One region of the Streptomyces sp. NPDC050508 genome, then DNA from elsewhere that is predicted to be linked to it. Evidence: predicted binding sites of a transcription regulator. Region 1 holds the regulator's gene; the other holds the start of a gene.
The links. Region 1 encodes HrcA, which represses chaperone genes, less so after heat shock. Its sites were predicted from a motif close to TTNGCACTCNGNNNNNCNGAGTGCNAA; they were not measured.
Positions count from the first base shown of each region.

Region 2: a site for HrcA is predicted at 1,890-1,916, ahead of groL (chaperonin GroEL). Genes of this name have one in related genera too.

Region 1 covers NZ_JBFAJJ010000007.1:203,751-208,165, reverse strand. Annotated here, with positions in the region: gene AB0I69_RS21855 (nitronate monooxygenase) at 1-852, opposite strand, end outside; gene dnaJ (molecular chaperone DnaJ) at 953-2,086, opposite strand; gene hrcA (heat-inducible transcriptional repressor HrcA) at 2,087-3,103, opposite strand; gene AB0I69_RS21840 (MBL fold metallo-hydrolase) at 3,285-4,010, shown strand; gene AB0I69_RS21835 (DUF3097 domain-containing protein) at 4,042-4,415, shown strand, end outside.
Region 2 covers NZ_JBFAJJ010000009.1:239,032-243,446, reverse strand. Annotated here, with positions in the region: gene groL (chaperonin GroEL) at 99-1,727, opposite strand; gene AB0I69_RS26365 (cold-shock protein) at 2,067-2,273, opposite strand; gene AB0I69_RS26360 (MoaD/ThiS family protein) at 2,705-2,980, opposite strand; gene thrC (threonine synthase) at 3,066-4,361, opposite strand; SAM riboswitch class I at 4,379-4,415, opposite strand, start outside.

The DNA of each region.
Region 1 (4,415 bases):
GCGCATGAAGCGGTTGACCAGGCCGCGGGCCGGGCGGCCGGAGAACGCGCGGGTCAACTCGGTACGCGTGAACAGGGGGTTGGTGAGCGCCAGCTTGTGCAGCGTGTGGGCGCCGGACTCGGGTGCGGCGAGGAACGCCGTGCCGAGCTGGGCCGCTCTCGCGCCCGCCGCGAGGGCGGCGGCGATCTGGCTGCCGCGCATCAGACCGCCGGCGGCGACGATCGGGAGGCTCACCGTCTCGCGGATCTGGGCGACGAGGGAGAGCAGGCCGACGCCGGAGCCGTCGTTCTCAGGGAGGTCGCGGTGGGTGCCCTGGTGGCCGCCGGCCTCGACGCCCTGCGCGATCACCGCGTCGGCACCGGCCCGCTCCACGGCGAGGGCCTCCTCGACGGTGGTGACGGTGACGAGGGTGAAGGTGCCGGCCCGGCGCAGCGAGTCCAGTACGTCATGGGTGGGGATGCCGAAGTGGAAGGAGGCCACCGGCACCGGGTTGTCGAGCAGGACGGACAGCTTGGCGTCGTAGCCGTCCTCGCGGCCGCTGTCCGGGTCGCCGAGCTCCGTCTCGTACCAGGCGGCCTCACCGGCCAGTTGGTGGGCGTAGACGTCGACGGCGGCCTTGTCCGCGTACTCCGGCTGCGGCATGAACAGGTTCACGCCGAAGGGGCGGGCCGTCAGGCTCCGCAGCTGCTTGATCTCCTGGTACATGCCGTCGGCCGTTTTGTACCCGGCGGCGAGGAATCCCAGCCCGCCGGCCTCGGACACGGCGGCCGCGAGGCGCGGGACGGAGACACCGCCCGCCATGGGGGCCTGCACGATCGGATGAGGGAAGAGATCGGTCAGTGCGGAGGACATGACGGCATGTTGTCACGTCCTCCGAACAAGTCCGAATCCGGCCTTCCGCCCGGCATAGGACAGGCGCATGCCCGGCGGTCGGCGCTCTTCGAACCCACGGTCAGCGACCGTTGAACGCGTCCTTCAGCCGGGAGAACAAGCCCTGCTGACCCGGCTGGAACGTCCCCATGGGCCGCTCCTCGCCGCGCAGCTTCGCCAGCTCCCGGAGTAGACGTTCCTGCTCCACGTCCAGCTTGGTCGGGGTGGTGACCTCGACGTGGACGATGAGGTCGCCCCGGCCGCCGCCGCGCAGATGCGTGATGCCTCGGGTGTGCAGCGGGATCGACTGGCCGGACTGGGTGCCCGGGCGGATGTCGACCTCCTCCATGCCGTCCAGCGTCTCCAACGGCACCTTCGTGCCGAGGGACGCCGCCGTCATCGGGAGGGTGACCGTGCAGTGCAGGTCGTCGCCGCGGCGCTGGAACATCGCGTGCGGCAGCTCGTGGATCTCGACGTACAGGTCACCGGCGGGGCCGCCACCGGGGCCGACCTCGCCCTCGCCCGCGAGCTGGATCCGCGTGCCGTTGTCCACACCGGCCGGGATCTTGACCGTGAGGGTGCGCCGCGAGCGGACGCGGCCGTCACCGGCGCACTCCGGGCACGGTGTCGGCACGACGGTGCCGAAGCCCTGGCACTGGGGGCAGGGGCGGGACGTCATGACCTGGCCCAGGAAGGACCGGGTCACCTGCGAGACCTCACCGCGACCGCGACACATGTCACAGGTCTGCGCGGAGGTGCCGGGGGCCGCGCCCTCGCCGTTGCAGGTGTTGCAGACGACGGCCGTGTCGACCTGGATGTCCTTCGTCGTGCCGAAGGCGGCCTCGTCGAGCTCGATCTCCAGCCGGATCATGGCGTCCTGGCCGCGGCGGGTGCGCGAGCGCGGTCCGCGCTGCGACGCCGTACCGAAGAACGCGTCCATGATGTCCGAGAAGTTCCCGAAGCCACCGGCTCCGAAGCCCGCGCCCGCGCCGCCCGCCTGCGAGAGGGGGTCGCCGCCGAGGTCGTAGACCTGCTTCTTCTGCGGGTCCGAGAGCACCTCGTAAGCGGCGTTGATCTCCTTGAACCGCTCCTGGGTCTTCGGATCCGGATTCACGTCCGGGTGCAGCTCGCGCGCGAGCCTACGGAAGGCCTTCTTGATCTCATCCTGCGACGCGTCGCGACGCACGCCGAGAACGGCGTAGTAGTCCGTGGCCACTTAGGACTCCGCCAGGATCTGTCCGACGTACCGTGCCACTGCGCGTACCGCTCCCATCGTTCCCGGGTAATCCATGCGGGTCGGTCCGACCACGCCGAGCTTGGCGACTGCCTCGCCGCCCGAACCGTAGCCGACCGACACCACCGATGTGGAGTTGAGTCCCTCGTAGGCGTTCTCGTGACCGATCCGTACGGTCATGCCCGAATCCCCCGCCTCACCAAGCAACTTGAGGAGAACGACCTGTTCCTCAAGTGCTTCCAGGATGGGGCGGATGGTGAGGGGAAAGTCATGTCCGAAGCGGGTGAGATTGGCGGTGCCGCCGATCATCAATCGCTCCTCGGTCTCCTCGACGAGGGTCTCCAGGAGGGTGGAGAGCACCGTCGCGACCGTGCCGCGGTCCTCGTTCTCGAAGGCCTCCGGCAGGTCCTGCACGAGCTGCGGTACGTCCGCGAAGCGGCGGCCCGCGATCCGGCTGTTGAGCCGCGCGCGTAGATCCGCGAGCGAGCTCTCCCCGAACGGGGCCGGGCAGTCGACCATGCGCTGCTCGACCCGCCCGGTGTCGGTGATCAGCACGAGCATCACGCGCGCGGGGGCCAGCGACAGCAGCTCCACGTGCCGGACGGTCGAGCGGGTCAGCGAGGGGTACTGCACGACGGCGACCTGCCGGGTGAGCTGCGCGAGCAGCCGGACCGTACGGCCCACGACGTCGTCGAGGTCGACCGCGCCGTCGAGGAAGTTCTGGATGGCCTTGCGCTCGGGGCCGGTCATCGGCTTGACGCCGGCGAGCTTGTCGACGAACAGCCGGTAGCCCTTGTCGGTCGGAATCCGCCCGGCGCTGGTGTGCGGCTGGGCGATGTACCCCTCGTCCTCCAGGGCCGCCATGTCGTTGCGCACGGTCGCCGGGGAGACGCCGAGGCTGTGCCGCTCGGTGAGCGCCTTGGACCCGACCGGCTCCTCGGTGCCGACATAGTCCTGGACGATGGCGCGCAGCACCTGAAGCCTGCGTTCGCTGAGCATCGCGCACACCTCCAGTTCTGGTCGCCTTTGTCGCCGCTTGTCGCGAGCCCGCCCTTTTCTGGCACTCTGTGCGCGCGAGTGCCAGCGTTCCCCGGCCCAGTGTACGGCCGTGGGGTACACCCCGGGCAAGGCCGGTCCTGCGATGTCACGCCCTGGGTACCGTCACCGTTAGCGTCGCCGTATGACGGTGACTTGGGAAGAGGCGGGGTGGGAGCGGCTGGCCGCCGGGGTGGGGCGGTGCCGGCTGCCTGGCTGGGACTGCACGGTCGGGCTGGTCGTCGGGGCGGGTTCGGCGCTGATGATCGACGCCGGGTCGAGTCCGGCGGAGGGCGCGCGGTTGCGTACGGAGGCGCAGGCGCTCGCCGGGCACCGTGTGACCCATCTCGCGCTCACCCACGCCCATTTCGACCATGTCTTCGGGGCTGCGGCGTTCACGGACGCGGAGGTGTTCGGCGCGGCGGGCGTGGAGCACGTGTTGACGCGCGAGCGCGAGGATCTACGGACGGACGCTGTCCGAAACGGGCTGCACGCGCGCGTGGCCGACGAGGCCGTAGCCGCTCTGACGTACCCGCGTCACCAGGTGTCGGACGAGTTGGCACTCCCCCTGGGCGGCGACCGGGAGGCCCTGCTCGCCGACGTCGGCCCCGGACACACGGCCCACGATCTCGCGGTCCTCGTCCCCGGCTCCCCGGCGGTCGTGTTCTGCGGCGACCTGGTCGAGGAGTCCGGTGAACCCCAGGCGGGCCCCGACGCCGTACCGTCGCACTGGCCTGCGGCGCTTGACCGGCTCCTCTCCCTGGGCGGGGAGGACGCGCTGTACGTGCCCGGTCACGGAGCGGTGGTGGACGCGGGGTTCGTACGGGCCCAACGGGACGCGTTGGCAACGCGTTTCGGCGTGTCGCGGTGACGCCTGTCGGGGTTCTCCTATCGTCATCCGAATGCGCCAGTACTCCGCCGACCTGACCCCACCGTGGAAGAAGCCCAAGCCCGCCCCCGAGGTCCCCGCGGAAGCGGGCCTGGTGGTCGAGGAGCCGGGCACCGGTTTCTGCGGCGCGGTGATCCGCTGCGAGGCCGGCACGGTCACCCTGGAGGACCGCTTCGGCAAGCACCGGGTGTTCCCGATGGAGCCGAGGGGCTTCCTGCTGGAGGGCAGGGTGGTCACCCTGGTCAGGCCTGTGTCGAGTCCGCTACGGCCCACTCGTACGGCATCCGGTTCGGTGGCCGTCCCCGGTGCACGCGCGCGCGTGGCTCGCGCCGGGCGGATCTACGTGGAGGGCCGGCACGACGCCGAGCTCGTCGAGCGGGTGTGGGG
Region 2 (4,415 bases), on a different contig from region 1:
TCCGCACCCTGTGATCCCGGACACGCCCGAGGGCGGTACCCCCCGCCAGAAGCAGGAAGTACCGCCCTCGGTAAGACCGTTGATCAACCAGAGGTCGATCAGAAGTCCATGTCACCGCCCGGCATGCCGCCGCCGGCACCCGCGCCGGCACCGGCCTTCTCGGGCTTGTCGGCGATGACGGCCTCGGTGGTGAGGAACAGCGCGGCGATGGAGGCGGCGTTCTGCAGGGCAGAGCGCGTCACCTTCGCCGGGTCGATGATGCCCTCGGCGATGAGGTCCACGTACTCGCCGGTCGCGGCGTTGAGGCCGTGACCCGGGGTGAGGTTGCGGACCTTCTCCACCACGACGCCGCCTTCGAGGCCGGCGTTGACAGCGATCTGCTTCAGCGGGGCCTCAAGGGCCAGCTTCACGATCGCGGCACCGGTGGCCTCGTCACCTTCGAGCTCAAGCTTCTCGAAGACGCTGCCGGCCTGGATGAGCGCGACGCCGCCACCGGCGACGATGCCCTCCTCGACGGCCGCCTTCGCGTTGCGAACGGCGTCCTCGATGCGGTGCTTGCGCTCCTTGAGCTCGACCTCGGTGGCCGCGCCCGCCTTGATGACGGCGACGCCGCCGGCGAGCTTGGCGAGGCGCTCCTGGAGCTTCTCGCGGTCGTAGTCCGAGTCGCTGTTCTCGATCTCGGCGCGGATCTGGTTGACGCGACCGGCAACCTGGTCCGCCGAGCCCGAGCCGTCGACGATCGTCGTCTCGTCCTTGGTGATGACGACCTTGCGAGCGCGACCCAGCAGGTCCACGGTCGCGTTCTCCAGCTTGAGGCCGACCTCCTCGGAGATGACCTCGCCGCCCGTGAGGATGGCGATGTCGCCGAGCATGGCCTTGCGACGGTCACCGAAGCCCGGAGCCTTGACGGCGACGGACTTGAAGGTGCCGCGGATCTTGTTGACGACCAGCGTGGACAGGGCCTCGCCCTCGACGTCCTCGGCGATGATCAGCAGCGGCTTGCCCGACTGCATGACCTTCTCCAGGAGCGGGAGCAGGTCCTTGACGTTGGCGATCTTCGAGTTGGCGATCAGGATGTACGGGTCGTCGAGCGACGCCTCCATACGCTCCATGTCGGTGGCGAAGTACGCCGAGATGTAGCCCTTGTCGAAGCGCATACCCTCGGTGAGCTCCAGCTCAAGACCGAAGGTCTGGGACTCCTCGACGGTGATGACGCCTTCCTTGCCGACCTTGTCCATCGCCTCGGCGATGAGCTCGCCGATCTGGGTGTCGGCGGCGGAGATGGAGGCGGTGGAAGCGATCTGCTCCTTGGTCTCCACGTCCTTGGCCTGCTCAAGGAGGGCACCGGAGACGGCCTCGACGGCCTTCTCGATACCGCGCTTGAGAGCCATCGGGTTGGCGCCCGCGGCTACGTTGCGCAGGCCTTCCTTGACGAGGGCCTGGGCGAGGACGGTCGCGGTGGTCGTACCGTCACCGGCGACGTCGTCCGTCTTCTTGGCGACTTCCTTGACCAGCTCGGCGCCGATCTTCTCGTACGGGTCCTCCAGCTCGATCTCCTTGGCGATGGAGACACCATCGTTGGTGATCGTGGGGGCGCCCCACTTCTTCTCAAGGACGACGTTGCGGCCCTTGGGGCCGAGGGTGACCTTGACGGCGTCGGCGAGCTGGTTCATGCCGCGCTCAAGGCCTCGCCGCGCCTCCTCGTCGAACGCGATGATCTTGGCCATGTGAAGTGGTCCTCCCGGACTGGGGTGGATTGCTCCGGACCGCGCTGGCGCCCGCGACGGACGGCTCGCCTGCCCCGTGATTCCTTGCACCACTTGGCCTGCGGGCCTCACCGACCCGATCCTTCGTTATCACTCTCACCTGCAGAGTGCTAACGCCAATGATTAGCACTCGGCATGGTCGAGTGCAAGCGGCTCTCGGGTTCTGGGCCCTCCCTCGCGGGGGCGCGCGAGGCACGCGCCGGGCATGCCGAAGGGCCCGTACCCCAGGAGGTGCCCCCCAGGAGTACGAGCCCTTCGGTCAGGAACGAAGAACGTCGCTGCTGTTCGTCGGCGCGTGCTTCAGCTGGTCGCGAGCCGGACCATGTCCGCCTGCGGCCCCTTCTGACCCTGCGAGATCTCGAAATCGACCCGCTGACCCTCTTCCAGGGTGCGGTAGCCGTCCATCTGAATCGCGCTGTAGTGGACGAAAACATCCGCACCACCGTCGACCGCGATGAAGCCGTACCCCTTCTCCGCGTTGAACCATTTGACGGTGCCCTGAGCCATGCCTAACTCCCCTATTACTGGCCCTTGCACGGATCCACACTTCGCGGATCCGGGTCAGACCTCACCCCCCACAGGATTGGGGGCGTGCGCCGGAACGCGTCGACCGCGGCCGAATGTATCCGTCCAACTGCCCTCTGCAACAGGTCAATCCGACGAGAATTCCGGGCAGGACCGGTCGGGAATGTACGGAGAATTCGTCCGACTTCAGGGCAAGTCGGGCCCGACAAAGGGAACATAAGGCGCAAAATACCTGCACACTTTGGCTACTTCTCATCGCACGCGGAGCCGGTACTCATATGCGTCCGGCATGCGGAGTGGAGCGGGTTCCCCAACTGTACCCCGCTCAACCCTACAGAATTGCCCCCTCCGCTTCTCTCACGGAGGGGGCAATTCGATGAACTCTCAGTAATCGGCGTTACCGAGGGTAATTATCAGCCACCGGCAACGGCCGGAATGATCGAGACGCCGGCCCCGTCCGGAGTCGCCGTCTCCAGCCCCTGCTCGAACCGCACGTCGTCGTCGTTCACGTACACGTTGACGAACCGCCGCAGCTTGCCCTGATCGTCCAGGACCCGGGCGGAGATCCCGGTGTGGTTCTTCTCAAGGTCGGTGATGACCTCAGCAAGGGTGGCACCTTCGGCGGAGACCTCGGCCTGCCCGCCGGTGTAGGTGCGGAGAATGGTAGGGATGCGGACACTAACGCTCACGATGAAACCTCCGGTCAGATGATTGCCCTAGGGGCGCGGGGAACTGCGCGACCAGCCCCCACCGGCCCGCAGCCAAAGAACGACGCTAGGACGCGAGTCCAGCTTCCCTGAACGACTCAAGGCTGGGTCGGATAGTCGCAGTGAGCCCGGTACCGGCAACCGCGTCCAACGTCTTGAGCCCATCACCGGTGTTCAGCACAACCGTGGTCAACGTCGGATCCAGCAACCCGTTCTCGATCAGCTTCTTAGCGACACCCACCGTCACACCACCGGCGGTCTCCGCAAAGATCCCCTCGGTCCGCGCAAGCAACTTGATCGCGTCGACAACCTGCTCGTCGTTGACGTCCTCAACAGCCCCACCGGTCCGCCGAGCGATGTCGAGGACATACGGCCCGTCCGCCGGGTTCCCGATAGCCAGCGACTTGGCGATCGTGTTCGGCTTCTGCGGACGTACGACGTCATGTCCCGCCTTGTACGCGACGGACACCGGCGAGCACCCCTCCGCCTGCGCGCCGAAGATCTTGTACGGCTTGTCCTCGACGAGCCCGAGCTTGATCAGCTCCTGCAGCCCCTTGTCGATCTTCGTGAGCTGCGACCCGGAGGCGATGGGAACCACGAGCTGGTCCGGAAGCTGCCAACCGAGCTGCTCGCAGATCTCGTACGCCAGCGTCTTGGAGCCCTCCGCGTAGTACGGCCGCAGGTTGACGTTGACGAAGCCCCAGCCCTCGCCGGCCGGGTCGCCGATCAGCTCGGAGCAGAAGCGGTTCACGTCGTCGTAGTTGCCCTCGATGCCGACGAGCTCGCCGCCGTAGATCGCGGCCATGACGACCTTGCCCTGCTCCAGGTCGTGCGGGATGAACACGCAGGAGCGGAAGCCGGCCCGGGCGGCGGCGGCACCGACCGCGCCGGCGAGGTTGCCGGTGGAGGAGCAGGAGAGGGTGGTGAAGTTGAAGGCGCGTGCGGCCTCGATGGCCTGCGCTACGACGCGGTCCTTGAAGGAGTGCGTCGGGTTGCCGGAGTCGTCCTTGACGAACAACTTGCCCGCGTCGACGCCCAGTTCGCGGGCGAGGTTGTCGGCCTGGACGAGCTTGGTCCAGCCGGGGTTGATGTTCGGCTTGTCGGCCACGTCGGCGGGGACGGGCAGGAGGGGCGCGTACCGCCAGATGTTCGCGGGGCCCGCTTCGATCTGCTTGCGGAGCTCTTCGGTGTCGTAGGCCGAGAAGTCGTAGGCGATCTCCAGCGGGCCGAAACACTCCTCGCAGGCGAAGACCGGACCGAGCGGGACGCGGTGGCCGCACTCGCGGCAGGAAAGCGCGGCGGCGGGGCCGAGATCGACGCTGTTCAGGGGGTTCGTGGTGCTTGCGACAGTCTGCGCAGACATGGAGGGGAGGCCCTTTCTCCTCATCTTCCTCACGACGCATCTCGCCGTGAGACG